4 regions of the Bacillus sp. Marseille-P3661 genome follow, and region 1 is predicted to be linked to each of the others. Evidence: riboswitches for the same ligand, from Rfam matches in the RefSeq annotation. Region 1 holds a riboswitch; each other region holds the start of a gene.

Region 1 (8,425 bases):
CCCGCTCTAATCTAGTTAATTCTGATTCCGTTGTTTTATATAACATGAAAGCTAGTATACTTAGACTAACTATTAATATTGCTAAACTCGTAAAGATCACAAAGGGAGCGAGATTTCGTTTTTCTGGTTTTCCTAGTAAGTTAATTTCAACAAGCATTATTGCACCTCGCTTTTAAGAGCAAGTCCGACAAGCTCATGAAATCGCATCGGAATTTCTGCACCGGAACGAGTGCTAGTTGCAGCTTCAGAAAGTTGCTCAACAGACAGATCCACAGATTTTTTTAAGATGGAAACTACATAGTCTAATTTAGGGTAATCACCTGTTAGCAATATTTTGCTAACACCTACTCGACCTTGATTAACAGAATACCGGTAAAAATTAAGCATCCGATCGACTTCAGTGACAATATCTTGAATTTGTCCATCAATTTCTTCTTGCTCACCGATCCAAAATAACTTTTGAATCCCATCTTCACTTTTTTTAACTTCCCATAAATCATGATCTAAATTCAATTTTAGATGCCTTGTAAATTGAGGTATATCTTGATGAAAAATTGTTACGTTTACAGCCTGTATATCAAACTGCAGCAGCATTAGATGTTCATCCTGATCTACCATTTTTAGAGTATGTAACAATCGATATACTGATAAAGATGATACATCTACAACAATAGGTTTTAACTTTATATCTCTAAGAACAGTTGCGTACTCCTCGATTAAATTTCGTTGGGACGCAACAAGTACTATTTCAGTTTGTTCTTCACCTTTTTGAACGATTGAATAATCAAATTGCGGATCTTCAAACGGTAAGTGAATACTTTCACCTAGCTCTAAAAACAAGTAGCCCATTATTTCATCATCTGGAATATCAACTGGGATCTGAATTTTCCGGATTACTACGTATGCATCTGGTACAAAAAATTGTACTTTCCTGCCACGCAGTTTAAGTTCATCTATTATTTCTGAAAGTATCATGGTTAGCGTTTCTCGTTCGATGATTTTCCCTTCACGAATGACACCAGGCGGCAAATAGCGTTCACCATATGTTTGTAATGATTCAAGATTTGCTTGTGTAGATTCAATAAAACGAAAGACATGATCTTTAATGACTATATGTATTTTGTGATTTTTCTTGGTAAACACCGCCTACTTTCACCCCCAATAAGAATCATACGTTTATATAATCTGCATACCACTTAATAATAGGTTGTCCAAAAAAATAAGCTGTTATCGCACCCATCACAATAAAAGGCCCGAATGGTACAGGCTCTCCACGTTTAACTTTTCCACTTAGCAGCAAGCATACTCCGACGATCGACCCATACAAGCTAGCGAACATTAAAGTTAGCAAAATATTTTGCCAGCCTAACGCCAGGCCTAACACCGCAAATAGCTTTATATCGCCGCCGCCCATGCCGCCACGACTTATGACCGCAATCAATAGCAATAAACCGAATCCTAGCACACTGCCAACAAAAGGACTATACCACGGGTCCAACGGGATAATGATCCTAGCAATTAGAAATAACGGAGCAAAAAACAACAGAACTTTATCTGGAATGATCATATAATGAATGTCAGAAATAAAAATGATCATTAGCAAGGACATTAATAGCAGGGCAACTATTAGCTCTGGTGTCCAACCGATCAGAATCGCAGACAACACAAATAAACAACTCGTCATAATTTCAAAAACTGGATATATCCACGAAATTTTCATACCGCAGCTTTTACATTTTCCTTTTTGTAATATAAAAGAAAAAACAGGAATCAGCTCCGTGGCTGTTAGTTCATGTTGACAGTTTGGACAATGAGAGCGTGGTTTGATGATCGACAATTTTTGCGGCACCCGCAAACCAACAACATTATAAAATGATCCTAATACAAGGCCAACAATTCCTATATAGATAAGTAAAATAAAATTCATAGGTATCATTCCAAGTTAATATTTGGGTAGAACAACATCTTCCGTATCAAGTGTATCAATCGGCACCATTGTTTGTATAGACTTTTCTCCTACTAGCGTTGGATTTGTGATTGTATTTATGATCGAAGTTTGTTTTTGATCAACTGCTGTTAAATAAATTTGATATATTACCTGATCCTTAACTTTAATTACTCTTATGTATGAGTGATCACCGTACACTTGATCAAGCGATGTTATCGAATCAAAAGATTCCGAATCCAAACCACCTTGAATATAGTTCGATTGAATTAGTGTTGTTAATGAAATATCTGTATAGTATAAAGAATGCTCATTATAGTAATCATCCCTACTAAAAGAAGGCTGTTCTCTAACAAGGTAGATGGGCATTACACGAGTGATCGCATCTACGTTGAAAAGATGGGAATGCTTTTCAGAAATTTCGATGGCACGCGCTAATAAAATATTTCCCACAACAAACGAAATTCCAATAATCGCAATCACCGCAAATGTTTCTGTTAAGGGATATTTTTGGCGATTAGGATCAAGGGAAAAAATATTTAGAATCATGTTGTGGGAACCTCCTTTTGGTGTAGATGTGGAAAACCGCATCAACGGGGTTGATGCGGTGGTCAATTCAAATTTATCCTGTTACATCAGTGCGATCAAGATCAGCTGCTTTAACACCAGTACCATCCGATCCAATATCATGGTTTGCTCCATCTAGCCATACTGAATATTCTATAATTCCAGTGGCATTTTTTTGTACATAAACTTCCCCAGCAGTATATGATCCTGTACCGGTTGGATCTTTAGGAGCAGATTCTAGATAGCCCTGACTAACTAAATCAGTCATTTGTAACTCTGTGGCAGTAGTTGTAATATTAATTCCTTCAGATGCAACCTTCAATCTTGCTGCCTCAATTAGTTGTCTTGCATTAGCAACATGTGCATCCTTTTTACTATTGTCAATTATATTCCCAATACTCGGCACAGCAATCGCTGCAATAATTCCCAAAATAACGATTACTGCAAGTAATTCAACTAATGTAAAACCTTTGTTATTCTTAAGCAGCTGTTTCATTTTTTTAATCATTTCTTCTCTCCTATTCCATCATTTGTTTGTTTTGGCTATTTTCTCTTTTTATAGCCAATTTATTTGAAAATCTGTGGTGTATTTTTGGGAAAATAAAAAGGCCAATAATATTTATCTCTATAAATAAAACTGGCCGGTTGCACTAGTAGCTCCAAATCGTCCAAGTGCCCATTTACGAACGATTCTTCATTGCTTCCAATATAATACTTTCGAACTAAATCTATTATATAAAGAATTGTTTAGATTATCTATAGAAATTTATTTCTTTAATGTGAAATTTTTGTTAAGCCTATTGAATTTGCTCGAAAATGGAAAACATTGGGATCGCAATTGCTGCTACAATACCACCGACGACAACAGACAAAAATACAATCATTAACGGCTCAATTAGCGATTTAATTTGGTCTGTTGCATGATCAACCTCTGTTTCATAAAAATCAGCAACCTTATCAAGCATCACGTCTAAAGAACCTGTTTTTTCGCCAACAGCCAACATTTGCGTAACAAGCGGTGGGAATATCCAATGCTTTTCCATTGGACCTACCATTGATTGGCCTGTTTCTAACGCGTTTCTTGATTCCTTAAGCACTTTCACGACTACTTCGTTGCCAACAATTCTTTCAACAATGGCAACAGATTGGAGAATAGGAACAGAAGTCGCAAATAAAGATGCCATTGTTCGTGTCATCCTTGCTAACGCTGCTTTTTGTAGTAGTTTACCGAAGATCGGTATTTTTATAAGTGCATAATCAATGTAATATTTTGTTTTTGGATTACGTTGCAATGTGGTAAATCCAAAGTAAGCTGCAACAACCAATAAAATAAAAACCCACCAAAGGGATTTGAAGTAATTCCCAGCATTCACAACAAGTCTTGTAATGAGCGGCAGCTCTGATCCAAATGACTGAAACATGCTAGCAAATGTTGGCACTACTGCTGCTAACAAAAATATGACGACAACAGCGGCAATTCCCCCGACAACAATGGGATAGGCCATCGCTGACTTAACTTTGGCTCTCGTATTATGCTGCTTTTCATAATAAACAGCGAGACGGTCTAAAATTTCATCCATATTACCGCCTGCTTCTCCCGCCCGGATCATATTGATAAATAGCGACGGAAACACTTTGCGATGCTTTTCAGCAACATCTGAAAAGGGATTACCTGCGCGCAAACCTTCTTCTACATCTACTAAAGCTGCATTTAAGACTTTGCTGTTTGTTTGCTGTGATAGTATATTTGTTGCATCAACAACAGAAATCCCTGCTTTTAATAAAGTTGAAAACTGGCGAATATAAATGACAAAATCCTGTAATTTTACACGACCTTCAAATAATTTAATTTCTTTATATAAAATGCTAGTTAGTTCCTCAATTGAAGTTACCGCTATTCCTTGTTCACGGAGCTGTTGAACTGTCTCCTTTTGCGAATCGCCTTTGATTCGCCCTTGAACTACTTTTCCTGTTTTATTGCGACCTTTGTAGCGAAAGTAAGCCATTCTATAAAGCTCCTTCCTGCAAATAAGGAGCGGCCATTTCTTTAGTAATATATTTGTGTTCTACTAGATCTTTAATTGACATCTCCAAAGTATGCATTCCGGCTGCTTTGCTAGTTTGCATGACGCTCGGTATTTGATGAATTTTTTCATTGCGAATTAAATTTTTAATAGCTGCTGTATTCACTAATATTTCAGTAGCTGCTTTCCGCCCTTTTTTGTCTGCAGTTTGGAAAAGGCGCTGTGAAATAATTGCGGCCAATACTGATGCTAGTTGGATGCGCACTTGGGCATGCTGATTAGGCGGAAATACATCAATAATTCGATCAATAGTTGCTGGTGCACTCGTTGTATGTAAGGTTCCTAGCACTAAATGCCCTGTTTCTGCTGCCGTAATAGCTGTTGAAATCGTTTCTAAGTCTCGCATTTCCCCTACTAAAATCACATCTGGATCTTGCCGCAAACATGCACGTAATCCATTTGCAAAATTTTGCGTGTCAAAACCTACTTCCCTTTGATCAATAATACAATAGCGGTGCTTATGTAAATATTCAATTGGATCTTCTAGCGTGATGATATGTCTGCGCATGTTTTTGTTCATATAATCAATCATAGCTGCCAATGTGGTTGACTTACCACTACCAGTTGGGCCAGTCACTAGTAACAGACCTTGGGGCTTTTTGGCAATGTCCTTTAGAACTTCCGGCATTTGTAATTGCTCAAGCGTTGGAATTTGCGTCGGAACCGTCCGGATCGCCATGCTTATGCAGCCTCTTTGATGGTATGTGTTTACACGAAAACGAGATACGCCCTGAAGACCATATGAGAAGTCAAGCTCGCCTTTATCTTTAAATTGCTGCCATTGACTATCTGAAATAATTGATTGAGCCATACCTTCACTATCAGCTGGTTTAATAATATCTTTTCCATATTGTTTTAATTCACCATGAATTCGAAACACAGGTGGTACACCAACTGTTATATGAACATCTGAGGCACCTAGCTCAAATGCTGCTCGAAGCAATTGATCTAATCGTTCTTTCATTCCCCTCACCCTCCTTTAATCCTCTACAGCTACACGCAATACTTCCTCAGTCGTGGTCAACCCTTGTTTTGCTTTTAATAATCCATCATCAAGTAAAAAAATCATTCCAGCTTGCATAGCATGGTCACGAATTTTTGAAATCGGAGCATTGTTCATCATTAAACCACGGATTTCGTCATCAATAACAAGCACTTCTTGAATCGCCATACGGCCACGATATCCTGTATCTCTACAGCTACCACAGCCACGACCGCGATATAGTTTTTCTACATACAGCCCTCTTTTATTGAACATTTGTTTTTCCATTTCCGTAGGTGCATAGGGTTCTTTGCAGTCTGTACAAACTTTTCTTAATAACCGTTGCGCAACAATTCCCGATAGGGACGAAACTACTAAATAGGGCTCAACATCCATATCAATTAAGCGCGGAATCGTTGCAATCGCGCTATTTGTATGTAGTGTGCTTAAGACTAGATGCCCTGTCAAAGACGCTCTAATCGCAATTTCTGCTGTTTCCGTATCGCGAATTTCTCCAACCATAATGATATTAGGATCTTGACGTAATATAGAACGTAAGCCTGCTGCAAACGTTAAACCAACATTAGCGTTGACCTGAACTTGATTAATACCCTCAATTTGATATTCCACTGGATCTTCAACTGTAATGATGTTCACTTCATCTGAATTTAAATAATTTAAAGCTGCATATAAAGTTGAAGATTTCCCAGAGCCGGTTGGTCCTGTAATTAGAATAATCCCTGATGGTTGCTCAATCAGTTTTATAAAGCGCTTGTAGTTGATTTTATTAAATCCTAGTTCAGATAGCTTATTAAGAACACTGCCTAAATCCAAAATCCGGATCACAACTTTTTCTCCATATACTGTAGGCAGCGTTGAAATTCGCAGATCAATCGGTGTCATGCTTAAGTTAACTTTTATTCGACCATCCTGTGGCAACCTTGATTCGGTAATATTTAAATTGGCCATAATCTTAATCCGCGCAATTAGCTGCGCCTGTATATTTTTAGATAGTGTTCGCTCAGTTTTTAACACACCATCGACCCGGTACCGAATAGCCACCGTTGTTTCGTGTGGATCAATATGAATATCGCTGGCCTTAAGCTGGATGCCATGAAGAAGGATTTGGTTTACAAGATTGATAGTCGAATCATCGACATCTCCACCAGCTCCACCTTCACCAATCTTTATATCATCTTTAGTCGCTTGGATGTTATAATGTTTATTAATTGCTTGGAGGATATCATCTTTGGTCGCAATCGCTGGAGAGATTTGAAATCCCGTTGCCATCCGCAAATCGTCAATGGCATAATAATCCATCGGGTCATTCATAGCAACAAATAGTTGATTTCCTTCCTTACGAAGTGGAATTAATAACTTACGACGTGCTAAATCTTTAGAAACAAGATTCATTAAGCTAGAATCAATTGGATAGCGATATAAACTAATGTGTGGAATACCTAATTGGAATTCTAACACTTCGATTAGCTGATGCTCGGTAATATATCCTTTATCCACTAGGGCATCGCCAAGCTTTTGTCCATTCTTTTTCGTTTTCAATGTATCTTGTAATTGTTCGTCTGAAATAATTCCCGCTTCAACTAATAAATCGCCGAGCCGCTTTCTTTTCGTTGACACCAAAAGCCCTCCCTATCAAAAGGATTAAAATAAATCATCTTCAAGTTGCTTAAACAATGCCTTACGTTTGTTAATAATGTCCCTGTTCTCTTCGTTTAATTCGACTTTCTCACCTGCTTTTAACTCTGTTTTTTCGTTTATTACATCTGCCTTTGTTTCAGATTTTGTATGTAAATCTTTAATAGTATCTGTTTCTAAATCCTCTTGTTTGTCGATGTCGCCCAGATCAGTAAGTAATTTTTCGTATTGACTAGGATTTACCTTTGCTGGCAATTCTTCTACATCAGGCTCTGGTTGTATTTCGATATCATGTAATAGATATTCAACCGCCAAATCTTGCTTAGGGTATTTGTTGACTTCACTTTCATTAATAAGGTGCTCCTCAGTTACTATTTCGTCGAGAAGTTCATTATCATCACTTTCAGCTACTTGATTATCATTCATTTCATTATTTTCGATGTTTATAGGCAGTTCAATAACCTCGGCATTAACAATTTTTTGATTATAATCTTCAAAAAGAGATTCCATATTTTCGTCTATATCTATATTAATAACTGAATTATAAAAGCTAGAACTTGTTTCTTGTTCTTCAATTATATCGTTCTCCATTTCCTCGTCTAGTATAGATTTCGATTCAGGTTTCAGCTTACTATCCGGAATATCTTCATTGCTCTTTTCGATTTCGTTTTCTTGTTTTGTTAATAAACTCAAATCTACTAAGTCAGAATTAGACATCGCATTGTCTTTTTCTACCATTATGCTATCTTCTTTTTCAAATTCTTCTTGTGCAGGGATCCATTCTGATAATTGTGTACTGTCTAAATGCATTTTGTCCTCATCCACTATAGAATCAGCTACTGTTCGTTCTGTTTCCTCCTGTATGGATGATGACTTTTGAACATCCTCATTAACTGCAATTACTTTGTCCGATTCTGCCTTTGTCAATGAATTTATGTAATCATCGATCCTACTTTGATTTATTGAAGATATATCTATATCGTTGACCAATTCTTTATCTATCGTTTGGTTGTGATTTGTTTCGATTATGTCTTCAACCTCAGGTTGATCAAGCTCTAATATATAATTTCCAAATAGAATAGTCAGTAATACTAACAACACAATCATTGTAATAGCAGCTAATGAAATACTATAAATACTTGTCATAAGGTTAAATAATAATGCAACAAACAAAGAAACCCCGACAATCAT
Region 2 (8,425 bases), 310 kb from region 1:
GTTCAAAGATTACAACCGACATGACCATTACCTTAGCTGATCTACTTAAATCTTTACAGGGCCAGTCAGAATCTTTATCAAAGATTTCGAAGAAGTTACTTAAGAATATGGAACAATTTATTTTGAAGTAATCTAGAAAGTCAGAAAAGAGGAAACGTGATGAATTCTGATATTGTCAAAATCACAAAAGAATTAGATAAAGGAGTCTGTACCCTGTTTATCAGCGGGGTACTTGATTACTCAACGATGGAAACTTTTATTTCGGAAGTCCAATCGATTGAAGATGGCATAAAAAAGGTAATCGTAAATTTTTCAAAATTAGAATTTATTGATTCGACTGGAATTGGTGCCATTATTAACTTAGTACATGAGGCGAACGCAAAACAGTTTGGAGTAGAATTGGACGGAATCACTCCGGAAATAGAAATGTTATTTGAAACAATTGGTGTTTTTCAAATTATGGAATCGATCCAAAAGGTGGGTGAATAGATTGTTTAGACAAGAATTATCTTTAGTAAATAACCAACCAAATGGAGAGATGAATAAAACATTGGAACGAGAAATTAAATTAGCTCGTAATATTCAGATGAAACTGTTGAATGGTAATCAGCCAACAATAGAACACAGTGAGGTTAGTGGGATTTCGATACCTGCACGATTAATCGGTGGTGATTACTATGATTTCTATCTTCTTCCGAACGGTAAGCTGCGCATTGTTATCGGTGATGTAATGGGAAAAGGGATTCCAGCTGCAATGTTAATGATTTTAACGAGGGGTGCTTTCCGCAGTGCATCGGAAAGTACAAAAGGACCGGGTGAAACATTAGAAGCTATGAATAGAGCAATGTATTCAGATCTTCGTACACTTGGTTCTTTCGTCACAGTTCTGTGTGCAGATTGGGATCCAGAAGAAAGTATTCTTACCTATGCGAGTGCAGGACATAATTTACCTTTAGTAGTACACTCACATGAGAAACTTATAGAGCTTCCAAAAATAAAAGGAATCATGATAGGTGGGTTACCGCAATCCTCCTATCAAGAAAACTCAATCAAATTAGATGAAAAAGATTTAGTATTTTTTTATACAGACGGCATAACTGAAGCGCAAAATACTGTTGGAGAAATGTATCGTATTGACCGTTTAAGAGATATCCTTCGGAAGAACTATTCTTTAGATGTGAAAGAAATTGAAGAGTCTATAACGAATTCGATCGAACAATTTACAGAATATGCGCCACAAAAAGATGATATAACAATGGTTTTATTAAAAGTTAATCAAGATAAGACGAAGATTATCAGTTATAATTCCCCGGTACTTCATCCATAGGAGGGAATCATCATGCAAAATATAATCTCTAAGGGGAAAAGTGTAGAAGAAGCGATACAATTAGGATTAAACTTATTGGAAACTACAGCAAGAGAAGTTGATATAGAGGTTATTCAACAGGCAACAAGTGGCTTTATAGGAATTGGCAGAAAGGAAGCCATCGTAAAACTTTCTTTAGTTAAAACCATTGAAGAGCACGATTACCCATTAACTTTGCATGAAAATGATGAAAACAAGACACCGATGCTACTTGAGGAAATGGACTTTTTTTCATTTGATGAACCTATAGAAATAAAAGAACATGTAGAAGGTCATTCAAAAACAGATCAGAATATAAAGGAAACCGAGTTGGCAGGAAAAGTGTGGATCAAAGATAATCAACTCTTTGTAAAAGATTCACTTGATCATTTTCCTATTGTCAGAATTTCCAATGGTGTAAAACTTTATAAAAATAACAAACTAGTCAAAGAGACTTCTACTGTCATTACCGAGAAGGAACAGGTGGAAATTCAATTAGATGAGCCTTCAAAGAAGGAAACGAAGTGGAAGGTTACCATTGAAAATAATGGTTTAGCAGCTGTACTAGAGGTTGTGCCTGGTTACGAAGTTACTCGAAAATTAAAAGACGTAGAGCCATCCGACCATATCGAACTAACAGTCGAAGAGTTAAAAGAAATTATTAATACACTAGAATATAAAGATATAATTGAAGAGCTAAATAATCTTCAAATTAATTATGGAATCGATCATAGCGAGATCATAAAGGCAACTACAGCAACGGAACGAAGTAAATTTGTAATTGCAAAAGGACGGAATATTCAGCCGGGGAGTAATGGCTGGAATGAATTAAAAGTTGAAATAAATCCAAGAAATGGCCTTGTTGAGGATAAATCAGGTAATGTTGATTTTAGAGAGACGAAATTAATTCCGATTGTTGAGAAAGGAAAAGTTCTTGCGATTATTCATCCACCTAGTCAGGGGATACCAGGAATTTCAGTTACAAATGCTGTACTTCCTGTAAAAGAGTGCTATCCGATTAAATTAGTTATTGGAAAAGGTGTTGTTGAACTAGATGGCAGACTGATAGCCTCTGAATCTGGTCGGCCAATTATTGAACAAAGAGGACAGCTAGTTAAAGCAATGATTGTTCCGAAACTAGTTCACCGGGAAAACGTGAATTTAGCCTCTGGTAATATTCGGTTTATTGGAGATATAGAAATTATTGGTGAAGTAGAAGATAACATGCAAATTGAAGCCGGTGGAGATATTTTTGTTCACAAATCAGTGAGTAAGTCTATCTTAACGACTTCAAACTCGATCGTAGTAAAAGGTAACGTTATTGGCTCTGAATTATCTGCAGGGAAAAACAATATGCTAATCGCAGAATTAGGACATTTGTTAGGTGTTATATATGGTCAATTAGAAATGATGATTGTTTCCATAAATCAATTAATCCATTCACCAGCTTTTAAATCAAATGATTTTAAAATTAATGGATTGCAACCTATTATTACGATTTTATTGGAGACAAGGTTCAAGAATTTTTTATCGTATATAAAAAAGTATCAAAAGGTAATTGAGGATGGCAAAAAGTACTTGGAGGACGAAAATTGGTTACAGGTAGCTAATGCCAACAAACAAATATTTCTAACACTTTCAAGTCAAGTTATTAATTTAGATCAGTTAATAAACTTGGCACAGAAAATGAAAGAATTACATGAGTTTAGTAAAATACCAGTAGAGCCAGATGCCTATATTACAATAACTGATGCGATTAATAGCAGTCTATACTGTAGCGGAGATATTAGTATTATTGGAAAAGGCTGTATAAATACAAGAGTACATGCAGGTGGTCAATTAAGAGTAACTGGTGCAGTACGTGGTGGGGTTGTCTATGGACGACATGGGGTAACCCTTTATGAAACAGGTTCGATGAGCGGTACTAAGACAGTTGTTTCTGTACCGCATGATCAAAGAATTCACATCACTAAAGCGTTAGAAGGTACAGTGCTCTTAATAGGTAACGTAAGGTATGTACTTACTAACGACAAAACGAACATCATTGCAAGCTTAAATCAACATGAACAAATTATTGTGAATGAATATTAAGGACTGGGGATGGATCTATGCTTAAATTTATGACATTAGAAAAAGATAACTACCTACAGGTTTATTTAGATGGAGAATTAGATATAGAGGGAACGGAAATTATTAAAGAAGAATTAATACCGATGCTGCTAAAGGTAAAAGCGGTAGATGTGAGTCTTGAAAAAGTACCTCTAATTGATTCTACCGGTATAGGTTTATTAATTGATCTCGTAAAGACTTTAAGAGAAAATCAATCAGAAATTACAATTTCAAATGTTAGTGAAGATATCTTTGAAATTTTTGAGATTATTCAACTTCCTGAAATACTAGGAGAAAAGGTATTTGTATAAATTAACAGTCTGATTTTTATTGTATTGTGTTAGACTTTGTATATAATTTATTAAGTCTAACACAATGAAATACTTAAAATAAATAGGGTTTCACGATAATAGCAAACTTTCCGAAAGGTAAGGACGCAAAGCCACGGGTCTAACGTAAAAAAAATTACTATGGTAGCCGGGTTGCCGAAAAAACTGGTATAAATAGATACCTTTTTTTGGGTATCTATTTTTTGTACTTTAAGAAAGTATATTTTTTTTAAGGATTAAAGTATAAGAAAAGACATCGTAATTTGCCATTTTGGCCAAATTACGTGTTTTTCTAGTTTATTGGGCTTCGCTTTTGCATAAACTTGTCAAGGTAAAGGGCAGGATTTAGGTACTTGCGCATTTTTATCGGACCCTTTGAAAAGTAAGGAGGGAAGGTCACACTGTTATAACGTAGGTAATATACCTAAAAAGTGACGGTGGACGGTAAAATGACAAGAGGAAGAAAGAAACAATATCAACATTTAGAGGAAGAGTGGATTCGTTTATATAATGATGAGGGGCTGAACTTCTCAGAAATTGCAGAGCAATACAATGTACAAGTTGAGACAATATCTAAGTATATTAAGGATAAGGTCAGTAAGAGCAGTAAATCCCCATTTAAAGGTATTGTAGATGGATGGATGAATGAATACCGTTTGGAAGGAAGAAGCTTTGCTGAAATTGCTAGAAAATATGGAGTCAGCGAGTCAACAGTCAGAACGAATATTAACAAAGAATTAAACCCAATTATCAATGATTTAAAATGGACATGGATTTCCTTGTATAAAAAAGGACATTCTCTAAATAGTATTGCTGAGATATACAATCTACATCCGAAAATAATACTGAAGACAATCAATCCTGAATTAAATATAGCTGACCAAAATCAGCGAAATACTTATGAACACCTTCAAAAAATATGGATAGAACAATATGAATCAGGTCTTTCGTTTGAAAGCATTGCTAAGAAATATCATGTCAGTTCCAATACGGTCTATAAAAATATCAGTGAAAAAGTGAAATTACGTCGTAAACAAACAAAGACAGATCGGATAAAAGTAATGATTCCAACCTGGCGAAGGCTTTATCAAGAAAAAGGGCACACGCTGCAAGAGATCGCACAACAATTTGATGTCGCCCCGTCTACAATTTTTAAATATATAAAAGAACACAAATAAGTAAGGAACTGATGGAAAAGTTGGTAAGTCCTTTATGGGCTATCAACTTTTTTTGTTTAATACAGTGTAAAGATTATGTAAATTTATTATATAACTCTTGGAAAACATAATTTTATATGTTATATTCAATATCGCATTCCGATATTGAGTTCCGATATCAAATTGTATGAAGGTGATGACTTGGAAGATAAAGTATTACGTAAGCTTTTTCTGGGATTTATTCATATCCATATATTACACCATGCAAGTGAACATCCGATTTTTGGTGTTTGGATGGTCGAGGAACTAAAGGAACATGGATATAATATAAGCTCTGGAACTCTTTACCCTATTCTTCATTCTATGGAATCAGATGGTCTTTTATTAAAAGAAGAAAGAAATGTTGAAGGGAAAATAAGAAAGTATTATACGACCACTGAAAAGGGGAAGGCTGTTCTAATCGAAGCAAGGAAGAAAGCTTATGAATTATTTAAAGAAATAAAAGAATAGATAAGAAGGTGGATGAATCATGAATAATAATGGTAAGAAACAAGGAATTAATTCTTTATTAGAGATCCTTTTAGTTTCTACTAGGCTTGGCTTAACCTCGTTTGGAGGGCCAATTGCACATCTTGGCTATTTCCATGAGGAATATATTAGAAGAAGAAAGTGGATGGATGAAAAAAGCTATGCAGATTTAGTTGCTTTATGTCAGTTTCTTCCTGGACCTGCTAGTAGTCAAGTTGGAATTGGGATTGGGGTTATGCGAGCTGGAGTCTTAGGCGGGCTGGTATCTTTTCTTGGTTTTACACTTCCGTCGGTCATTGCGTTGATTGTATTTGCTCTTATTCTTCAAGGTTTTGATGTGAGCGATGCTGGCTGGATACATGGTTTAAAAATAGTTGCTGTAGCAGTAGTGGCACATGCGATACTTGGAATGGCGCAAAAACTTACGCCTGATTTAAAAAGAAAGGCATTAGCTTTATTCGCATTAGTAACAACACTCTTATGGCAAACAGCGTTCACACAGGTCGGGGTAATATTGATTTCTGCTTTTATCGGTTATTTATTATATAAACAACACGAAGAGAATGATGGCTCAAGAATAAACTTTCCAATATCGCGCCGTTTCGCGGTGGGATGTTTAATCTTATTTTTTGGTTTATTATTTCTATTGCCTATTTTAAGGGAAATGACATCTTTAAGCTGGATCGCCATGTTTGATAGCTTTTATCGCTCAGGTTCGCTAGTGTTTGGCGGGGGGCATGTTGTATTACCATTGCTTGAACGTGAATTTGTACCAACAGGTTGGCTAAGCGAAGAAGCATTTTTAGCGGGTTATGGTGCCGCGCAGGCTGTTCCAGGTCCTTTATTTACGTTTGCTGCCTATTTAGGTGCAGTTATGAATGGCTGGCAGGGTGGATTAATTGCAACAGTGGCTATTTTTTTACCAGCATTCTTACTCGTTTTAGGAACATTGCCTTTTTGGGATTCTTTACGCAGTAATCCTAAAATAAAAGGAGCTTTAATGGGCGTAAATGCTGCAGTGGTTGGAATATTAATCTCTGCCTTTTACCAACCGATTTGGACCAGTTCAATTTTAGCACCTATTGATTTTGCCTTTGCTGCTATATTATTTAGTATGCTTGTGTTTTGGAAATTACCGCCTTGGATCATTGTGGTTGTAGGGGCATTAGGTGGCTCGCTTATGGCCTTAGTGTCATAAACAATTAAGAAGATACTTTCGATGTAAATATACAATAAAGAGTGCAATATGTTTTTAACGGGTTTACTTGTGAGGTGCAAAACGGTAAATCGCAGACCGAATCAAATAGCAAATCACATAAACTTCACAGTAAAAAGGATTAGAGATGCAATATCTCTAAGCCCTTTTTACTTTTCATTTTTCCCCGAAACCACCCGTAAGTTGTCCAATTTCATTAGATGCCAAAGCGAGTTTGATATATAAGCGGAGAAATTTCGCTTAATTAGGAAATAGTACTGAAAATAGCTTGAATAGACGGAAAGATTCCGCCTATTTACTCGAAAAACGTAAAAATGGGTACCTTTGCTTTGCTTAATCGGAAAATCTCCGCTTATATAGCCCAAACCAAGCTCTATCCTGCTGTTTAACCGAAAAATCTCCGCTTATTATTAATAACTCTGGTTACTGAATTATAATCTACATACTAAATCGCAAAATCAAGCACCCTCCAATAATTATTTCATACCCTGTGATTTACTATGTGAGTTAGGAGACGATAAGTTATTAAAATTCGCCAAAATGTTTATAAATCAATAAAAAACGCACTGTGAATTATAAAGTGAATTCAAGTGCGCTTTCCTATGTGTTTTCAATGTTTGCACCTCTGAAGTAAACCTGTTAAATATGTTTTGCGCTCTTTATTTTTATTAAAATAATTTTGTACGTACTTGTACTGCCGCAGCGCCTAGCCCTTAGGGGCTGACCAATGCGCTTGCACTTTTCTTAATTAATGCAGTCCGGGCATCGTCCATAAATTTCAAACTTATGATTATCAATTTGATAGCCGTTTAGCTCTTTAGTAATGTCGTTCATGGGGCATGTATGAATAGACTTTATTGTACCGCATTTTGAACAAATAAAATGGTGATGATGATTTTCTGTATCACATCGAAACCGAAACTGCTTTTCGCCGTTTAATTCTGTAGATTCTAATATACCAATATCATTTAAAATATATAAATTTCTATAAACTGTGTCATAACTAACGCCAGGGTATGATTCGACTAGATAATTAAAGACATCTTTTGCAGTTAAATAGTTTTTTGTGCTGTTAAATAACTCTAAAATCAACTCTCGCTTTCCAGTATGTTTATAACCCTTATCTTTTAATATATCATTTGCTTGATTAATATCCATAAAGTACTCCTTTTGAAAAATAGTACAAGTTCATTCTTATGTATAAACATTATATCAAAATTGAGTAATAAAGAGTAAAGACAAGTAATAATATAGATTGAAAACTGTAATGGTTACGATTTATAATGATATTTAAGAGTATTAGTAAGTAATTCAATGTTATGACAGTTGGAGGATCATAAAATGTTAATATGGATCAGGGCACATTTATTTGATTTAACAGGTATAGCAGCGATAGGGGTATTGCTCTATTTTCTTTCGTTTGGAAAAGTTATAGAGATAAATGTAGGAACTGTGTTGCCTAACTCATTTAAGCAATTAAATACCATTTTTCTAAGTATATTAATAGAAGCAATACCCTTTGTACTAATTGGTGTTTTAATTGCAGGATTTATTCAAATCTTTATAACTGAAGAACATATAAAACGATGGATTCCTAAAAATAAAGTAATGGCAATTACAATGAGTTGTGTTGTCGGAGCATTATTTCCTGCTTGTGAGTGCGGAATCGTACCAATTGTACGAAGATTAATTTCAAAAGGAGTTCCGATATATGCAGGAATTGGATTTATGCTGACAGGCC
Region 3 (8,425 bases), 760 kb from region 1:
ACTTAGCGGAAAAACGTGGCTTTGCAAGAGAATCGATTGCGGACTATGAGGTCGAGCCCGAAGCACTTGCACGTTTGATTGTTCACCAAAAATTAAAGCCGCTACGAAAACGAGTCCGAGCGTTTCGATTCTTAGACTTTAAGGGAATGTACAAACAGCTTTTTGCTGATCCCCTGCAGAGTAAACATTGGATTGAAGGAGAAACACCCGCCTTGTCATCCGCTGTTTGTCAAGCGACGCTGAAAATGCTAGATGAAGATAAACTATTTTATGAAGATGCTACTCCATTTTTACTTTTAAAGGAACTGATTCAAGGCTTTCAGACGAATAGCTCGATCAAACACATTGTTGTTGATGAGGCTCAGGATTATTCCCCATTTCAATTTGAGTTCTTAAAACGTTTGTTTCCTGCCGCAAGGATGACCGTGCTCGGTGACTTTAATCAGGCGATATTCGCCCATGCAAGCGAACAGGTTGATTTCAATACACTTACCAGCCTTTACGGACCGGATAAAACAGAACTGATCAATATAACACGGAGTTACCGATCTACCAAACCAATCATTGAATTCACACGAAGACTTGTTCCTAATGGAGAAAATATTATTCCTTTTGAACGCAATGGTGAGCGCCCCGTCCTAAAACAATTAGTGCATCACGAAGAGCTGCACAGAAACATTGAATCCAAAGTCGCAGATTTGCGAAGTCAAGGGCTTCATAGTATTGCAATCATATGCAAATCTGCTGAGGAAAGTATAATTGCATATGAAGCCCTGTCCAACATCGATGAAATTAAACTTTTAAAAAGCAGCTCGATTGATTATGAACAAGGAGTCGTTGTCATACCGTCGTATTTATCCAAAGGTATCGAATTCGATGCCGTCATCATTTATAATGCATCAGAGCATGTATACGGTGATGACAGCTTGCGCAGAATTTTCTACACTGCCTGCACCAGAGCCATGCATGATTTGCAGCTATACAGCGTAGGTGAACCGAGCCCATTTTTACGAGACGTATTGCGAGAGGGTTATATCCAAACTTGACTTAATTGATGATTAAGCAAAAATAATCCACACTAACAGCTGTACAATACATTGCATCAAGTATTGGGTGCTTTTGGTTACTCGTGTGTTGATTACCGTAATGAACAACCAAACGAAAGTATCATGAAATAGGATGGCTGAAGAAATTGTTGTTAATCATTTACAGCCTGTTAAAGAGTGAAAAAGTGAAACTCAACCAGTGGGGGGATCTTCATCCCCACTGGTTATTAAAACCTAACTCTTTTTATAAAGGTAATTTATAGGCCCTTGAACCAGCTCCCCCACTAACAATTCTTCACTACTGTTGAACTAGTTGTACCATAATGCTGTTTTATATAAATTAATTCTTAAGAATGTATTTTTCTCCTCATATATTTAATGCTAAGTCTTTCCTTGGAAAAGCTTCATTTTTTGAAACACGAATTATCTCACTAGGAAAATACTTATTAAAATATTTTTCCACTCTTACATGTAAATCTTTTTGGTACCACTGCGAAAGTTCATGTTCTTGAAATAATTGTGGCATTCCTAATCTCTCTGAACGTTTACCCATCAAGCCATCCCCAATACTTAAAGTGTCAATCCAAATATGGTCCACAATCCCATCCAATACCTTTGGAAAGTCGGGGGTAAATGGTAAAACGGGAGAAATCGAAGCTTGAGTGGAAATTCCAGCATCATGAACCTCTTTTAAGGCTTTTATCCGTAATTTAAGTCCAGGAGCCACTGGAGCAAATAGTTGCTTGATGTCTTCCCTGTCGGTTTCAATCGTCATCGATACAAGGACTTTACATTTTTCTTTCAATTTTACTAACACATCTATATCTCTTGTAACGAGTGGGCTTCGTGTTTGGATCTGAAGAAAATCAGGCGGATTTTCGATCATTTCTTCTATAATCCCTCTTGTAATTTCTGCTTTACGTTCAATGGGTTGGTAAGGATCTGTTGCGGAAGACATAAAAATGTTTACGGGATTATTTTTCTTTCGAAGTTTGGTAATTTCTTTACGGTAATTTACTGATGCATTTGTTTTGATGTCCAACCATTCCCCCCAAGGGAGTTTATTGAATCTTTGAATTGGCATTTCTCTTACATAGCAGTACCTGCAAGCAAACACACAACCACTATAAGGATTCAATGAATGTGTGAAGCCAACATCTAAATAACCTTTTGTTTCTGTAAGGATTTTCTTTGCAAGTATTTGTTTTACTTCAATTCCCATTTGGAAGGCACCTCTCTTTATTTAGTGCTTTGTTGTAATTGGAGATTGAGCATATGTCGGATAGTTAACGTGGCATAAGCCACGCCCCATCCAAAAGTAATACCTCTCATAATTTAGAACACGATGTCCTCTGCTAATTAGTCCATCTGTATGTATTCGTGACCTCAAATAATGTTACTGCTGCGCTATCTGAATAAGGTTGCCGCATGTATCGTCAAAAACAGCTATTGTGATTTCACCCATTTTTGTTGGCTCCATTGTAAACTTCACGCCATTTTCCATTAATCGATTATACTCTTTATGGATATCTTCAACGCCAAACATTGTTGCTGGGATGCCCTCGGCAAATATCTTCTTTTGATATTCTTTGGCGGCTGGATGGGCGTTCGGTTCAAGTAGAAGCTCGGTACCGTTTTGTTCATCTGGAGAAACAAGTGTAATCCACCTATATTCTCCGGCCGGAACGTCATGCTTTTTAACAAATCCCAGCGTGTCTGAATAAAACTTCAGTGCCTTGTCTTGGTCTTCTACGAATATACTAGTAACTATGATTTTCATTTGTTTTATGTCTCCTTTGATATTTTCTATGTGCGAGCCAGAGGGACAGGTACAGTGTCCCACTTTAAAAATACCAAAGACAGGACCATTCCACAACAGAGGTATTTCTGTTTTCGATCAAATCCTTCTTTAATACTTGAACAAAGAAAAAGGAGCTGCCAATGTTGCAACTCCTGGTTTAACTCTGCCTCAATTATAAGAATACATACTTTTTTTAATTAGCTTTTATAGCTTGAACTTAAGAAATCGATATTAAGATGATGCTAATTTCCCCCTGTCAGCAGCTTTTGGGGGTTGTTCCATCCAACCCTTCTCAATCATAATTTTTGCTGCACTTTCGACAAATGCGGAAATTTTCACTAACGATTTAGAGTAAAGTAGTCCAATGTCATGCCTTCCATTCACAGCTACTGAATTCCCGAAAGCTCGTATTTTCATCGAAAACATATCCATCTTATGAAATAACATTAACTTATCTGAAAACGGTGAAAATGTTGATGTAGTAACTAAATCATCAACAAAAGATGGCGATGGCAAGTTTTCGTTATGTAGTATTTTCATATACAGTTCAATATTTTTGCTTGTCATGTCTCTACCTTTTTCAAACAATTGCCGAATCTGTTCATCTTTCACAACTTGAGTAAATGCCATAATTAGTGCTTTACTTGTAACATTATTTTCTATATTATCGTAAAAATGAGCAATTTCTAGTGCATGCAAAGGGCGAACATGTCCAAAATAACCGTTTAAAAAATCCTTATGAACGAATTCAACATTTTCTGGAATTGGGATAATAGGCGGCTTAATGACTAGTCCTTTATTCATTAGAAGCTCTTTAATCTGTTCCATTAAATCCATAACAGACTTCATACAATAAGTAAGGAACTCTTTGACATCCTTTCTATAAACAAGCGGCAAACCTACGCTATAGATACTCATACCTGCTTTTGCAGCATATTTTAAATAATGTACGTAATATTCATCCTCAAATAATCTTGGTGCACCTAAATTGACATCCTCTTCATTAAAACCTCTTGGAACAGGAAAATCTTCTTTTTCAAAAATTCCTTTAATGGTTTGCATGAGTTCCTTAGTTAATTTATATGCATTTTCTAATAAGGTTTTAATTTCTTTATCCTCAACATGTTGTAGGTAATAGCTTAAAATACAATTTGACATACTATTTCCCATATATGTTGCCCAAAGTTTTCCAACCTCAGCTGATGTTAGTTTTTCATTCATACTAATCTTATTCGACCCAATTTTAATTGGCTTAATTGTTTCCATTTAGGCCACCCCTAATTCAAATTAATAGTTAATATCCCCCATTTATAAAGTCCTATTCGATATGCCCTTATTTTACTGAGCAGCCATTTAGTTGAATAACAAAAATAAGTCGCCAATAAGGGGATCTGTATCTTTATTTCTTGCACACATTTAATTCGTCATTCACATAACAAAAGAGTAGGCATCTAACCACCTACTCTCTGTCGAAATTATTCATCATCACTTTATTTCTTCACGTTGAATTTTAACATTTTCATATTAACGCTCTTCTTGTTTCTTTACTTCTTCACGTTTACGCTCGTCTGCTTTGTTCGCTGCTTCTTCTTGTTTTTTCGCAACCACACGTTGTTTTTCTTCTGCTTTTTTTGCCGCTTCTCTTGCTTTCTCTTCTTGTTTTCTAGCCTCTTCACGTTCTTTTTCAGCCCGTTTTTGGGCTTCCACGCGTTGTTTTTCCTCTTGTTTCTTCACTTCTTCACGCTTACGATCTTCGGCTTTTTTAGTTTCTTCAAGTTGCTTTTCTTCTGCTTTTTTCTTTGCTTCTTCTTCCTTTTTTACAGCCTCACGTTTTTCTTCTGCCTTTTTACGTGCATCGTCTTCACGGTCAGACACGTTTTCTTTGTCCTCGTTACGTACTTCTTTTTTAGCTTTATCTACATTTTTTGCTTTTTTAAGAGCACCTTCCACAACTTCATCGGTCTCTTCATTAATTTCTTCCATGACTTCAGCCTTTTCTTCTGCTAACTCTTCATTTAGTTCAACTAGTTCTTCGTTGTATTCTTCTTCATTTAGTTCACCTGATGCTAACTTAGTCTCAAGTTTTGCACGTTTCGTATCTGCCTTTAATTCTTTTTCTTCTAACTTGGCTAATTTTTTATTTACCTTCTCTTCAAATTTTTCTTGTGCTTTTACAATATTTTTCGCTAAAGCCTCTTTTGCCTTCGGATTTTCTACTTTATCTAATACAGTCTGTAAGGCAACTAAGTTAGCAGCGAATTTAGCTTCAAGTGCGGCACGCACTGAATCAACAGGAGCTTGTTCCTGTGCAATATCGCCCTCTACTGTTTCTGTTGGTTCTTCAGTAACAGATTTTGCTTCTTCAGATGATTGAGATTGCTCGTATTTTTCCAATGCCAATTCTTGTTGTTCAATGGCTTGTTGAAGAATCTCATTAGCTAATTCTTCCTCACCTTGAGCAAGTAAGGATTCTGCTTCTTTAATTCGCTCTTCTGCAAATGCAGCTAGCAATTCTGCCTCTTTTACTCCATCAAATGTTAAAGCCAATTGCACATTTTCCATTAGTTTTTTAGCAAAATAGAAAAAGTCACCAGGTAAAAGTGAAGAAGTATCTTCTTCAGATTGTTCTATTGTTTGTGACTCCTCTGAAGTATCATCTTCTGTCACTTCTTCTTCAATCTCAGGTACTGTTGTCTCATCTGCTAGTTCAGATTCTGTTACTTCATCTACAACTACGTCTGTTGTTGATTCTTGAGTTGTTGCATCTATTTGATCTTGTTGTACACTTTCTTCTACTTGTGTTTCAGTTGGTTGCTCATTTTCTTCCGCAAAAGCCTGTATAGTTCCTAAAGAGAACGCGAAAGCTGTCGCAACCATACTAGTAGCAAGTACATTGCGAACGTTTTTATTGAATAAAAAGTAATTTTTTAACATAAAAAAAATCCCTCCAGCACAGTTTTTTGTAAAGGAAGAATCTCGAATTAACTCTATTAAACTTGAGTCTTTTCGCCATTCTTCATTTGGTAGCCCAGCCATCATAGTGTTTTCACCGTAGATCTGTAACTTTGCAGTCTCTACCTTTCGATAGATTTGCCTTTTTCAAATGAGGAACGAACTAACTCACATATTCGCTCATCACTATTTGAATATAATATATAAGAAAAACAGGGAACTGAATAGTATTATTTTTTACCAAAAAACCAGAGGGACAGGTACAGTGTCCCACTCTAAAAATACCAATAATGGTATAAAAAGAGGTATATAGTGACTGGTTTACCCGCCCTACTTCTTAAGACGTCAATGGACCTGTCCCTCTGAACCACTCATTAATCCTTCAACATCGCATCTTATCTTGTAAAAGTCCGCAATCAAAGGATGTGTTTCTTGGGTCAATTCTAATTTTTCTAATCTTCTTTTACCTAACCTTCTATCTAACATTGAATAAGCTTTAATAATAATATTTTCTGAATTCATCGCTTCATCAATAGACAAAGTAGCATATTCCATAAAGGCTGCATAAAGAAAATAACTTTCAAAAATGTTTTGATTTATCATGATTTCTTCAGCGTCAGATGAGGACTTTATTAGTTGTTGTCGTTCTTCAGAAGCAAACATTACCTCCACATCATCATCATAAGGAATTCCTTTAAGGTTCTTTTTCTCTTTCATCTTTTGATATAGTTTCACATGCGCTATTGCATATGTAACATCAGAAACACTTAGTATTTCTTTTTTTTTCGAATGTAATCCATACCCTACTTGGACCATCATGGAAATTCCGATATACCGTTGCATAGATCTTAATACGTCCTTTTAATTTATCACATAAAAAATTTTCTAATATTGTTTTCGTCTTACTCCATTGCAATCCAATCACCATCTCTGTTTCCAGTAATTTTCTTTACATTTATTAAATATTTTCTTGACCAATCCTGTCTTTTAGCAGAACAGAGGGACGGTTTAGTACATAAATAAGCATTCTTTTAACAGGCTTAGTTAAGCCTTTAAATTTCCTTTTGCTTCATTCAACGCATTTATCAGTTGTTCTAATTCAGCTTCATTTAAATGAACCGTTACATATGATGCCATTAACCCACTACTATTGGCTTCTAATGTAGTGGTCTTAACAATTTTATCTATTCTAATTGACAGATTATCATTTTCCCATATAAACATGTATTTTTTTATTACAGGAACCAGGGGGTCAACTCATACAGTGTCCCACTTCAAAAAAAAGTAACACAAATTCTTTCCAATACTAGTAAAAGTAATAAGACCCTACTTCTGGTAAATACTATTCTTAAAACGTTCCTTTCTAATTATTACCGTCCATCATTCATTAAAACCTAACTTCAACTTGCCTATAATCACATACCAATCGCTGAACTGCTAGCTTATCCTTATTGACTAACACTAAGAAAGCATCTGCTATCTCAGGATCAAACTGACTTTTTTTCCCATCTTTTATTTGAATCACAGCCTACTCCATATTAGTGGTATTTCTATAAATTCTTTGTGATGTCATAGCATCAAAAGTATCCGCGACTGCCATAATCCGGGCATAAAACGGTATGTTCGTTCTACCCGTTGAATAAAACAGAAACATCTTTCCAACCATAAGCAACATCATCAACTGCCACTCCACCAAACTCACTTTTTCTGCGAAGATATTCCTTCCCACCCATACGTTCATAAAAACCCAGACCAGATTTATTTTGTTCCATTACCCACACCAATACAGAATTAATGCAATTTTCTTTAAAATGCTTTGCAACAGCTGAAAACAATTGTCTTCCTACACCCAGTCCTCTACATTCCTTTAATAGATAAAGGGCGTATAATTCTCCATCATAGAGTTCATCGTCAATACTTTTCCCCGCTGCAAAACCTACAACATTTCCTCCATCACTAATTGCAATATATATAAAGGGGTCATTTTCAGTGTTTAAAAAATAAAGCCATTTTTGTTCTGATTCTTCATACGATAATCCATTCAAATAATCTTCTGGTACTAAACCACGATAAGTAGTTTTCCAGCCATCAACATAGACTCTTGCTACAGCTTTTACATCTTCTTTACTTGCTTTTCTTATCTTCAAACTTATCACCTCAAATAGTGCACCATAGTATTGCGAAACCAGAGGGACAGGTCCAGTGTCCCACATTAAAAATACCCGTAGGGGTGATGCACAAGGATAGGTTACCCGCTCTACATTTTAAGAAGGTCAATGAACCTGTCCCTCTGACCCATGACCCACCTCTGACCCATGATCATTTATCATAGATCTTAAAAAGTGTATTGGTTTTCTTAGCATGGTACATTGCGATGTCTGCATGACGAAGGAGCAAATCCATATCTACTCCATGATCAGGATAATAGACAACTCCAATACTGGTAGTAATTTGTACAAGGATATTTGTTATAGAAATGGGCTGTTTGATGACTTCAGCAATACTGTTTGCTATTTCCCTTATTTCTTCTTCACTTTTTTGTCCAAAAAGAACGATGACAAATTCATCTCCACCTAAACGATATACGAGACCATTCGAACCCAGAACTCCAGTTAATCGGGCTGTA
Region 4 (8,425 bases), 320 kb from region 1:
ACTGTTGTCTCCTTATTCATTGAATGTGACCACTCATAGATCATTTTAGAAAAAAAACCATCTTGATAATCAGGGCTCGTAATAACCGCATGCGGATCAACAAATGACAAAACGGATAAAAAATCATCTTTTCGATACTGCATACTTAATGGGATCACGATCCCGCCAAGCTTGTTCACTGCCAAAACTGTTGAAAAATACGTAAACAAATTTGGCATAAGGACTACAATTCTTTTATTTTCAATATCTAACTGTTTATTTATAAATGAGATGATCTTTTCAGTATGATTAGCGATATCTCCACCGGTATAATCTCCTGAAAATGTACTTAAAGTTAATTTGTCATGATAGGAGGGATTTAAAAACTTATTAAATAGACTATTCATATTCAATTCCTTTCGTAAGAGAGTCATAGAGTTTACCAACCGTTGATAAATCATCCAATCCGATTAGTTTTTCTAAACCAGTTCCCACTTTCTCCGAAATCTCAATCAACAAATTAACCATTTGTAAAGAATCAATTCCTAAATGATCCCTGAAAGAAGAGTCCTCTTTAATTAATTCGATTGGAACATGACTAGTATCAGAGATTATCTGTCTAAAATGTTCAAATGTCATTTTATCCTCCTGTTATTTACTAAACCATTGTGCAGAAAACTCACGAATTTCTTCAAGCTTTCCATTACAACAATGTGTTTCGTTCTCATATTCAATCAATTTTTTACCATAAGGCAATTTATTATATAGTTGATAAATATCATCATTTTTAACCATAACATCGTTATTTCCATGAAATAGCAGAGTAGGTTTACTAGTTATTAGTTCATCGATAGTAGGAACAATATTTGGACCATGCTCTAAGATTGACTTCAATCGTTCTGCGAAATAATTTGGTAGTACGATAGGATCATTGCTAACTGGTGGACTAACAGCCACTGCCTTTCTTACATCTGGATGTTGACTAGCCTTAATTGCCCAGCTAGCGCCAGAGCTTGTACCAAATAAAAAGATAGGGTTTTGGGGTAATCTTTGTTGAGTAAATGCTATTATGCTATCAATAAATAAATTCCACCTGTCCGTCGAGGCCTTTAATCCATTTAAAGTAAATGTTTCTCCTTGTCCAGGACCATCAAAACTTACAGTAGCAAAGCCTAAATTAAGAAAATGTTTTTCATACGTAAATAATTCCTCTTTACTCGAATCAATAGGGTTAATGATGATGATACTTCCTTTTGAGTTTCTTGGTATCCGTACTCTTCCAGCACACTCGCGGCCACCAATATGGATACTTTCTTTATGACAGGATATCTTAGATATTTTGTCAGCCTTTGCAAACATCCGAAGGGATTGCTTATACCAGTTTAGTTTTTCCTCAAACCGTTCAGGAAAAATCCATTGAACTAGGTTATAATACAATCCGGAAAACTGATATTGAAGTTCCGCTTTTTCAGTTAATCCCTTTTCTTCATAATTAATAGCATTCATTTTATGTTCTTCAGCAACACTGCTAAAATAATTGATCCAATCATTTAGATCTTCAATAGCGTATTTTGCTTGACAAGCAACTTGTTGATCTACTCCGTGTGCAATCCATCTATCCCAAAAACCTTCAATGAGCCGAGCTGTTACTAATGTCTTTTGAATTGTACTTTTTGGATTAGACTCTATCATTATCATTTCTTTCATCACCTGCTCTATCTAGTATTAAAATTAACGTCGACCCATTTGATGAGGTTTCTAACACGACCTGATTGACAATTTTCATCATCAATGTAAACCCCTGTCCTAATGACTCTTTTGTAGAAAAGCCTGCCATAAGTGTAGTCTTTGGCAGGAGTTTAAGCGAAAAGCCTGGTCCCTTATCCTCAACTATTACCCGAAAAACGTCTTGATCCTTATAAATGAACATCTTTCCATGTTCAGCATGCTTTAAAATATTCGTTACCGCTTCTGAAACAATTAAGTTATAACTCATCATCTTGGAAACTTTTAATCCTGCTACTTCAAATGCACTTTTTGCTAGATTTCTAGCTTTAGGAATATCTGCTCTTTCTTGAATCAAGGTCTCACAAAGAAGTTCACCTTGCATATAGTGTTCAACCTTATCCTTCTCAATTAATAAGAATCCACCTTGTGTCGCGGCATAGATTACATCTCTATAGACTTCCCATACCTTTTTCGACTCATCTATTTCATTTCTATTAAGTATAGTTTCTGAATGAACCTCACTTAACACTCGGGATAGTGCATCATTATGCAATTTTGATAAATTTAATCCCTTCATTTCTTCTTCAATTAGAGCATTGCTTTGTAACCATTCCACCGCTAGGCTTGCTACATGGAACAAATTTCGGGTTGTTTCATCCATAATATCTTCGAAAGAAGTTATCGTAAAAGCTTGGTAAAACAATGCGTTTCTTTGTTCGCTGTTTAACTCAGACACCTCTGCCATACGATAAACTATCCAGCCTATTAGTGCTCTTTTTTGCACTTCTTTAAAGGAATTAAGTTCAGCGAGTTGCGGAAGAGTAATGGCTGGGATTAATTCATCGTTTTTATTTGGTTCTTCAAAAAACTTTGAGAACAATCGTTTCATGTCTTTCTCCCAAACCCTTTCTTTTTATAGAATGCCGGCAGGAGGCATTATCGTGATTTCATCAACAACAGATTGTTTGGGTTGGCACAATAGAAATAATATATGTTCTGCAATCGATTGAACCGGAATCATATTTGAGACATCTGGCTTAGGTTCAATTTCATTCCAAAACGAACTATTCACAGCGCCTGGTAAGACTGATGTAATCCGAATTCCTTCCCTTCTTAATTCAGCTTGTAAAACTTTTGTCAAACCACGTACCCCGAACTTAGAAGCTGTGTAGCCACCATTCCCTGCTAATGCTACTGTTCCAGCAATTGATACCAGATTTAAGATTTGACCGCATTGATGCTCTCGCATATGTCTTCCAAAATATTTACAAGTTAAATAGGTACCGCGTAAGTTTACTGCAATCATATTGTCAAAATCTTTTGTTTCAGAATCTAGCACACTATCAAAAACACCGAAGCCTGCTGCATTAATGAGAACATCTACACGACCAAAATGGTCAACACTACGATCTAGGAATTGTTTTACTGACTCTTCATCGCTTACATCAACACGAAGGACTAAAGCATCTTCACTTGGAAAAGCTTTCTCTAAGTCTTCAATATTTCTAGATCCTAGAACCAACTTTGCGCCATAGTTATACAAAAGCTCAGCAGTTGCTCTTCCGATTCCGCGACTTGCTCCTGTAATAACAACCACTTGATCTTTCAATTGCGTCATATCTATCATCATTATTAGTTCACATCCGATCCATAATATTCAAAATAATTTTTGTCCGTTTCCCACAATCCAATCTTATGAAGTTTAGGTAAATGGGGAGCCAACATTTCATAAATCACCTTTGCAACAACCTCTGAAGTAGGATTTAGATCTCTAAATTCGTCAGTATCCAAGTTTAAGTGTTTATGGTCAAATTTATTAAGTACAACTGTTTCAACCACTTCATCTAAATGAGATAAGTCAATGAGCATTCCTGTAATTGGATCTAACACACCACTAATGCAAACCTCAAGATAGTAGTTATGTCCATGACCATTTGGATTGTTGCACTTTCCAAATAATTTAATATTTTCCTCAACTGAAAGCTGATCACTGTGTAGACGATGTGCTGCACTGAAGTGGAATTTTCTAGTCAAGCTAACCATAGTTTCATCTCCCTTTTCTGAATACAAATAAGGATTTTCATGTAACCGCAGTTTATGCAATTCACAGTGCTCTAATTGGGGAGCAATAGCATTCCATAAATAAGTGATAATGTTTTCTGTAGTTGGAATATTCCTTTTGAAATACGGATGTTCTTTATTTAGAAACTTTCCATCGAGTTCTCTTTCAACTAGACCACCGACCAAATTTTTAATGTCAACGGTGTTAACAACTATTCCAGTTCTTGAATTCAACTTACCTTTTACAGTGACCTCCAATTTATAATCATGACCGTGACCACTAGCATTACTACACAAACCGAAAACCTCTTTATTTTTTTCTTCAGACCATTCGGTAATTCGGTAACTATGCATCGCTGAAAAGTCAATTCTTCGTGATAAATAGAGCATTGTATGTCATCTCCCCAGAGTGTTATCGACTCATGATCTTCTTTCAAACTGATTGGCCTAGAACGCCTATTCAGTTAAAGTTCTTTATATTCAGTATTTTTAGAAAAGTAAAAAGTCCACCAAAAAGTTGGTGGACTTGAATAGTTGGGATATCACTTTATGCAATATTTCAACAGATACAAATCGAACCCTTTTCGGTAACCTGGCTATCATAGTCACATAGACCTTAGATCCAATGGCTTTGCGTCCCCATTTTTCAATGAGTTTGCTATTATCGTAGGTAACAGTTGTACGTATTCATTTATTAGTGCTTTTTAATTAATTCATCGACAAATGACTACTGCGTCAATTAGTGAATATTGACCATTTTTCCTAAAAAGTAAATATAACATTATTACTATACATATAGTTTTAACATGAAATAATAGAAAGGTGAAGTGGTTTTTTGTATTTTGTTGTCGTTTTTCGTCGAACAACAAGACCTTAGTAGACTTTCTATCGACCTAGACAATATACACTACACTGTCTCCTCGTTAACTTTGTATCTTTATTTTATTTCTAATACCAAGTGTTTGTATATCACCAGTAGTTCTTATTTTCTATTTGTTAGTTGTAAGAATGATTCTCCCAGTAGGAATTACTTCCTACTAGGATTTAAAGTCTATTTATATATTTTATACTCAGTATGTTCAGCTTGTTTTGCATCATATAAAGCCATATCAGCAAATTTTACCAGTTGCCTTTTGTCATTTGAATGGTCTGGATATAAAGAAATTCCAATACCTGCCCCTAAATTAATTTTTACATGATTAAAATCTATTGCTTCTTCAAATGCCTTTATGATTCTTCTCGCAATATCTTCAGCAGTTTCTACCGAAGTCAGTTCAGGTAAAATAATACCCATTTCGTCCCCACCTAACCGGGCGACAGTATCTGTTTTTCGTACGCATTTTTGCAGTCGCCTTGCCATTTCTTTAATAACAGCATCCCCTGCATCATGTCCATACGTATCATTTATTTGCTTAAACTTTCGCCCATCCAGCATCATGACAGCAACCTTTTGCCCCGAACGATTTGCATGGTGAATCGCCATTTCTAATCTATCATCGAAGGTACGACGATTTGGTAAACCTGATAGGAAATCATAGAATGCAGCCTTCTCTAATTCATCCCTAAGTTTTTTCCTCTCTGTAATATCACGAGCAATCGTAACTAATTGTTTAACCTCTCCATCTTCAATGACAGGGGTTGTGTTTGCTTCCATCCAGATCATCTGACCATTCCTATGCCAAACCCTGAATTCAACCGGGCATGGTTCTCCACCAGCTAAAAGGCGTCTAAATTCTCTTTCTAAAAGGGATAGGTCTTCTGGATGTACATGTGTTAAAAAGGGAGTTCCAATACAGTCTTCCGTTGGATAACCAAGTATTTTTTCGTTAGATGGAGAAACAAATTCAATAATTCCATTTGGATTGATTATGTTGATAATGTCAAATGCATTGTCAGTAATGAGTCTATATTTTTCTTGGCTCTTGATAAGTTCTCTTTCTGCTCTTTTATGTTCAGTAACATTTTTGTAAAAAGCAGTTGCTCCGATTATATTTCCACTTTCATCTCGGACTGGTGTATAAGACGAAATAATATCTAGAAGTTCCCCATGCTTTGTTATACGTTTTGTTTGATGAGTACTAATAATTTCTCCATTACTAATTCTTTCGCTGATTTCTAATAGTTCAATTTTTAGATTAACTGGAACGATAGTACACTTTTGAACAACTATTTCATCTTCACTAAAGCCAAACGTTTTTTCAAATGCAGGATTTACTTTGAGTATATCTCCTTTTGTATTGATAAAAAAAACAGGATCAACTGTATACTTCCAAAAAACTTCAAGTTCTTCCTTTGTCTCGATTAAAGCCTTTTGTGCTTGTTTTGTTTCAGTTACGTCTTTTGCGAGTCCATATATACCTACTACATCATCATTAACAATTATGGGAATACTCATCACAAACAGTTCAACCCGGTGTCCAGCTTTATGTCGTAAGGCCACCTCATAGCTTTCCGTTTTTTTATCTTGAATCGCTTTATTAAAATGGTATAACGTCTTATCAACATCCTCAGGTACCATCATTGGGATAAAAGATTTCCCTAAAAATTCTTCGCTAGAATATCCGGAAATACGTTCTACACCAGCATTTCCGCTAGTGAAATTCCCATACAAATCATAAGAAAAAATTGCATCAGGGTGATTTTCAAATAACGATTTATACCGTTGCTCACTTTCCTCCAAAAGTCGTTCCATCCTTCTTCGTTCGGTAATATCTCTAGCAATTCCGTAGATTCCGTCAAGCATTCCATCAATATTAATCGGCATATTTGTTACCAATAAATAAATTTTCTCGCCGTGGCTATTCTGAATACAGGTTTCGTATTCTTCATTAATTCCAGCTAATGCTCGTTCAAAGTGTGAAAGTGTATCGTTTAAATACTCTTTATCAATCAATGGAACAAAGGAGCTGCCAATCAAATCCTGTTCACTATAACCTGTTATTTGTGTAAGGATGGCATTTGAGCTAGTGAAATTTCCCATTAAGTCTAATTCAAATACAGCATCGTCATTGTTTTCTACCAAGGAAGTTAACCTTTTATGCTCTTTTTCTAACGTTCTTTTAGTTTCTAACAGTTCCATTTCTTTTTGCATCTTCTCAGTTACATCTCTAGTAATAGCCAAGATATATTGACAATCTCCATCCTCTGTTATAATGGGGCCAAGAGAGCTTTCGCCAATAAAAGTACCATTTTTAGTTTCGATGGATTCAATGTACTCTACTGATTTTTTCGTAGTTTGAACCTCTTTAAAGTATTGTTTTAATAGCTCTGCTCGACCTTTAGGTACTACATCCTCGATCCGTTGTCCGTAAATGCCACCATCGTAACTTAGAACACTGGCTGCTGATTGGTTCACATATACATATCGATAGGAATCGCCGTCAATTTCCACTAAAATAATTAAGTCTTTCATGAAATCAAATAAACTTGAAAATGCCAAAACATCTTTTCCTATTCTTTTCACAAATTGTTTCATTATTTTCGATCTCCCTTAATGTCATGAAAAACACAATATTGATTTTTTCCATTTTTCTTAGCTGTGTACATCGCGGTATCAGCATTCTTCATTAATGTTCCCTTGTCCGAACCGTCATAAGGATAGAAACTGATACCTATACTTGTAGTTACTTGTAGTTTATTTCCATGTATGTCATAAGGATAACCAACTTTATTGATAATAGAATGTGCAACTGCAATAGCATCTTCTTTAGCTTTTATATCTCGAAGTAATATTGTAAATTCATCTCCACCTATCCGTGCAGCTAAATCGCTATCAGGTAAACATGCAGTAATACGCTTACAAACCTCTATTAATAACAAGTCCCCCATGTCATGTCCAAAATTATCATTGACCGCTTTAAAGCCATCTAAATCTAAAAACATGATGGCTAACGGCTTTGAAGTTTTGTTTTGGTAATCCACTTCCAAGATACCGGATACCTTTTCTTTAAAAAATCTTAAGTTGGGTAACCCCGTTAAATTATCATGATATGCCATATACTTTATTTTTTGCTCGGCTCGTTTTTGTTCGGTAATATCATGAATAACAACAAGCGCACCAATAATCTCACCGGTTTTACTTGTAATTTGTTTACCATTTACTGAATGAAATTGAGCAGATTCACCATTTGGTTTGTATATTAATTGTTGATGCTTAACCTCTTCTCCTCTTAAAGCTCTTAACAAAGGTATATTGTTAGTATTCATTTCTTGATTATCATCTTCATAGATATTCAATTTTTGTGTCCAATGCTCGTAAGGAATCGGAAATGATAGAAAATCTTTATTTACACGTTGTGAAGAAGTGCCATTCATATATAATAGATTTCCATCTTTGTCACAGACAGATACTCCCTCATCCATATTTTCTGTCACTGCGCGTAAAAACGTTTCTTTTAATAGTGAATTTTGTACACTTTTTTCCACATATTGAAGAAAAATATATATGCAAATTCCGATAAATACCATTTGAACACCATCAAAAACATAATCTAAAATTGTATTTTCAATAGTAATTCCTAAAGATTCAAGCACTTCATCCAAGTATTGAATAACTGCAAACATAAGAAATAGCCATAAAAAATTTTTGAGAGTTAAAAACCTCTTTGTTAGTGTAGTCATTGCAATATCGTACATATTGTTTGGTCCTCCCTATTTC

What was found. Region 1 has a riboswitch for cyclic di-GMP ahead of C1724_RS03805 (type II secretion system protein). Riboswitches for the same ligand answer to the same signal wherever they lie in the genome.
Region 2: another riboswitch for cyclic di-GMP. It lies ahead of C1724_RS02395 (hypothetical protein); the one in region 1 lies ahead of C1724_RS03805 (type II secretion system protein).
Region 3: another riboswitch for cyclic di-GMP. It lies ahead of C1724_RS25290 (DUF5667 domain-containing protein); the one in region 1 lies ahead of C1724_RS03805 (type II secretion system protein).
Region 4: another riboswitch for cyclic di-GMP. It lies ahead of C1724_RS02340 (6-carboxytetrahydropterin synthase); the one in region 1 lies ahead of C1724_RS03805 (type II secretion system protein).

What each region holds. Positions count from the first base shown of each region.
Region 1 is NZ_LT965953.1:844,544-852,968, reverse strand. It holds gene C1724_RS03825 (hypothetical protein) at 1-157, opposite strand, end outside; gene pilM (type IV pilus biogenesis protein PilM) at 157-1,143, opposite strand; gene C1724_RS03815 (prepilin peptidase) at 1,169-1,927, opposite strand; gene C1724_RS03810 (hypothetical protein) at 1,943-2,494, opposite strand; gene C1724_RS03805 (type II secretion system protein) at 2,568-3,020, opposite strand; cyclic di-GMP riboswitch class II at 3,143-3,226, opposite strand; gene C1724_RS03800 (type II secretion system F family protein) at 3,310-4,518, opposite strand; gene C1724_RS03795 (type IV pilus twitching motility protein PilT) at 4,520-5,560, opposite strand; gene C1724_RS03790 (GspE/PulE family protein) at 5,576-7,216, opposite strand; gene C1724_RS03785 (hypothetical protein) at 7,241-8,425, opposite strand, start outside.
Region 2 is NZ_LT965953.1:530,616-539,040, forward strand. It holds gene C1724_RS02370 (methyl-accepting chemotaxis protein) at 1-131, shown strand, start outside; gene C1724_RS02375 (STAS domain-containing protein) at 160-489, shown strand; gene C1724_RS02380 (PP2C family protein-serine/threonine phosphatase) at 539-1,327, shown strand; gene C1724_RS02385 (FapA family protein) at 1,340-3,436, shown strand; gene C1724_RS02390 (STAS domain-containing protein) at 3,454-3,765, shown strand; cyclic di-GMP riboswitch class I at 3,856-3,944, shown strand; gene C1724_RS02395 (hypothetical protein) at 4,233-4,961, shown strand; gene C1724_RS02400 (PadR family transcriptional regulator) at 5,142-5,450, shown strand; gene C1724_RS02405 (chromate transporter) at 5,470-6,666, shown strand; gene C1724_RS02410 (Fur family transcriptional regulator) at 7,429-7,842, opposite strand; gene C1724_RS02415 (permease) at 8,026-8,425, shown strand, end outside.
Region 3 is NZ_LT965953.1:1,607,345-1,615,769, forward strand. It holds gene helD (RNA polymerase recycling motor HelD) at 1-1,046, shown strand, start outside; gene C1724_RS07485 (SPL family radical SAM protein) at 1,414-2,268, opposite strand; gene C1724_RS07490 (VOC family protein) at 2,443-2,826, opposite strand; gene C1724_RS07495 (DUF3231 family protein) at 3,079-4,113, opposite strand; gene C1724_RS25290 (DUF5667 domain-containing protein) at 4,372-5,781, opposite strand; cyclic di-GMP riboswitch class I at 5,867-5,952, opposite strand; gene C1724_RS07500 (SF0329 family protein) at 6,145-6,618, opposite strand; gene C1724_RS26505 (SF0329 family protein) at 6,557-6,727, opposite strand; gene C1724_RS07505 (hypothetical protein) at 6,844-7,023, opposite strand; gene C1724_RS26360 (HD domain-containing phosphohydrolase) at 7,328-7,477, opposite strand; gene C1724_RS07515 (GNAT family N-acetyltransferase) at 7,428-7,955, opposite strand; gene C1724_RS07520 (PAS domain S-box protein) at 8,119-8,425, opposite strand, start outside.
Region 4 is NZ_LT965953.1:519,632-528,056, reverse strand. It holds gene C1724_RS02365 (class I adenylate-forming enzyme family protein) at 1-386, opposite strand, end outside; gene C1724_RS02360 (acyl carrier protein) at 379-618, opposite strand; gene C1724_RS02355 (alpha/beta hydrolase) at 631-1,677, opposite strand; gene C1724_RS02350 (ATP-binding protein) at 1,658-2,596, opposite strand; gene C1724_RS02345 (SDR family oxidoreductase) at 2,621-3,337, opposite strand; gene C1724_RS02340 (6-carboxytetrahydropterin synthase) at 3,340-4,158, opposite strand; cyclic di-GMP riboswitch class I at 4,352-4,438, opposite strand; gene C1724_RS02335 (PAS domain S-box protein) at 4,820-7,243, opposite strand; gene C1724_RS02330 (diguanylate cyclase domain-containing protein) at 7,243-8,403, opposite strand.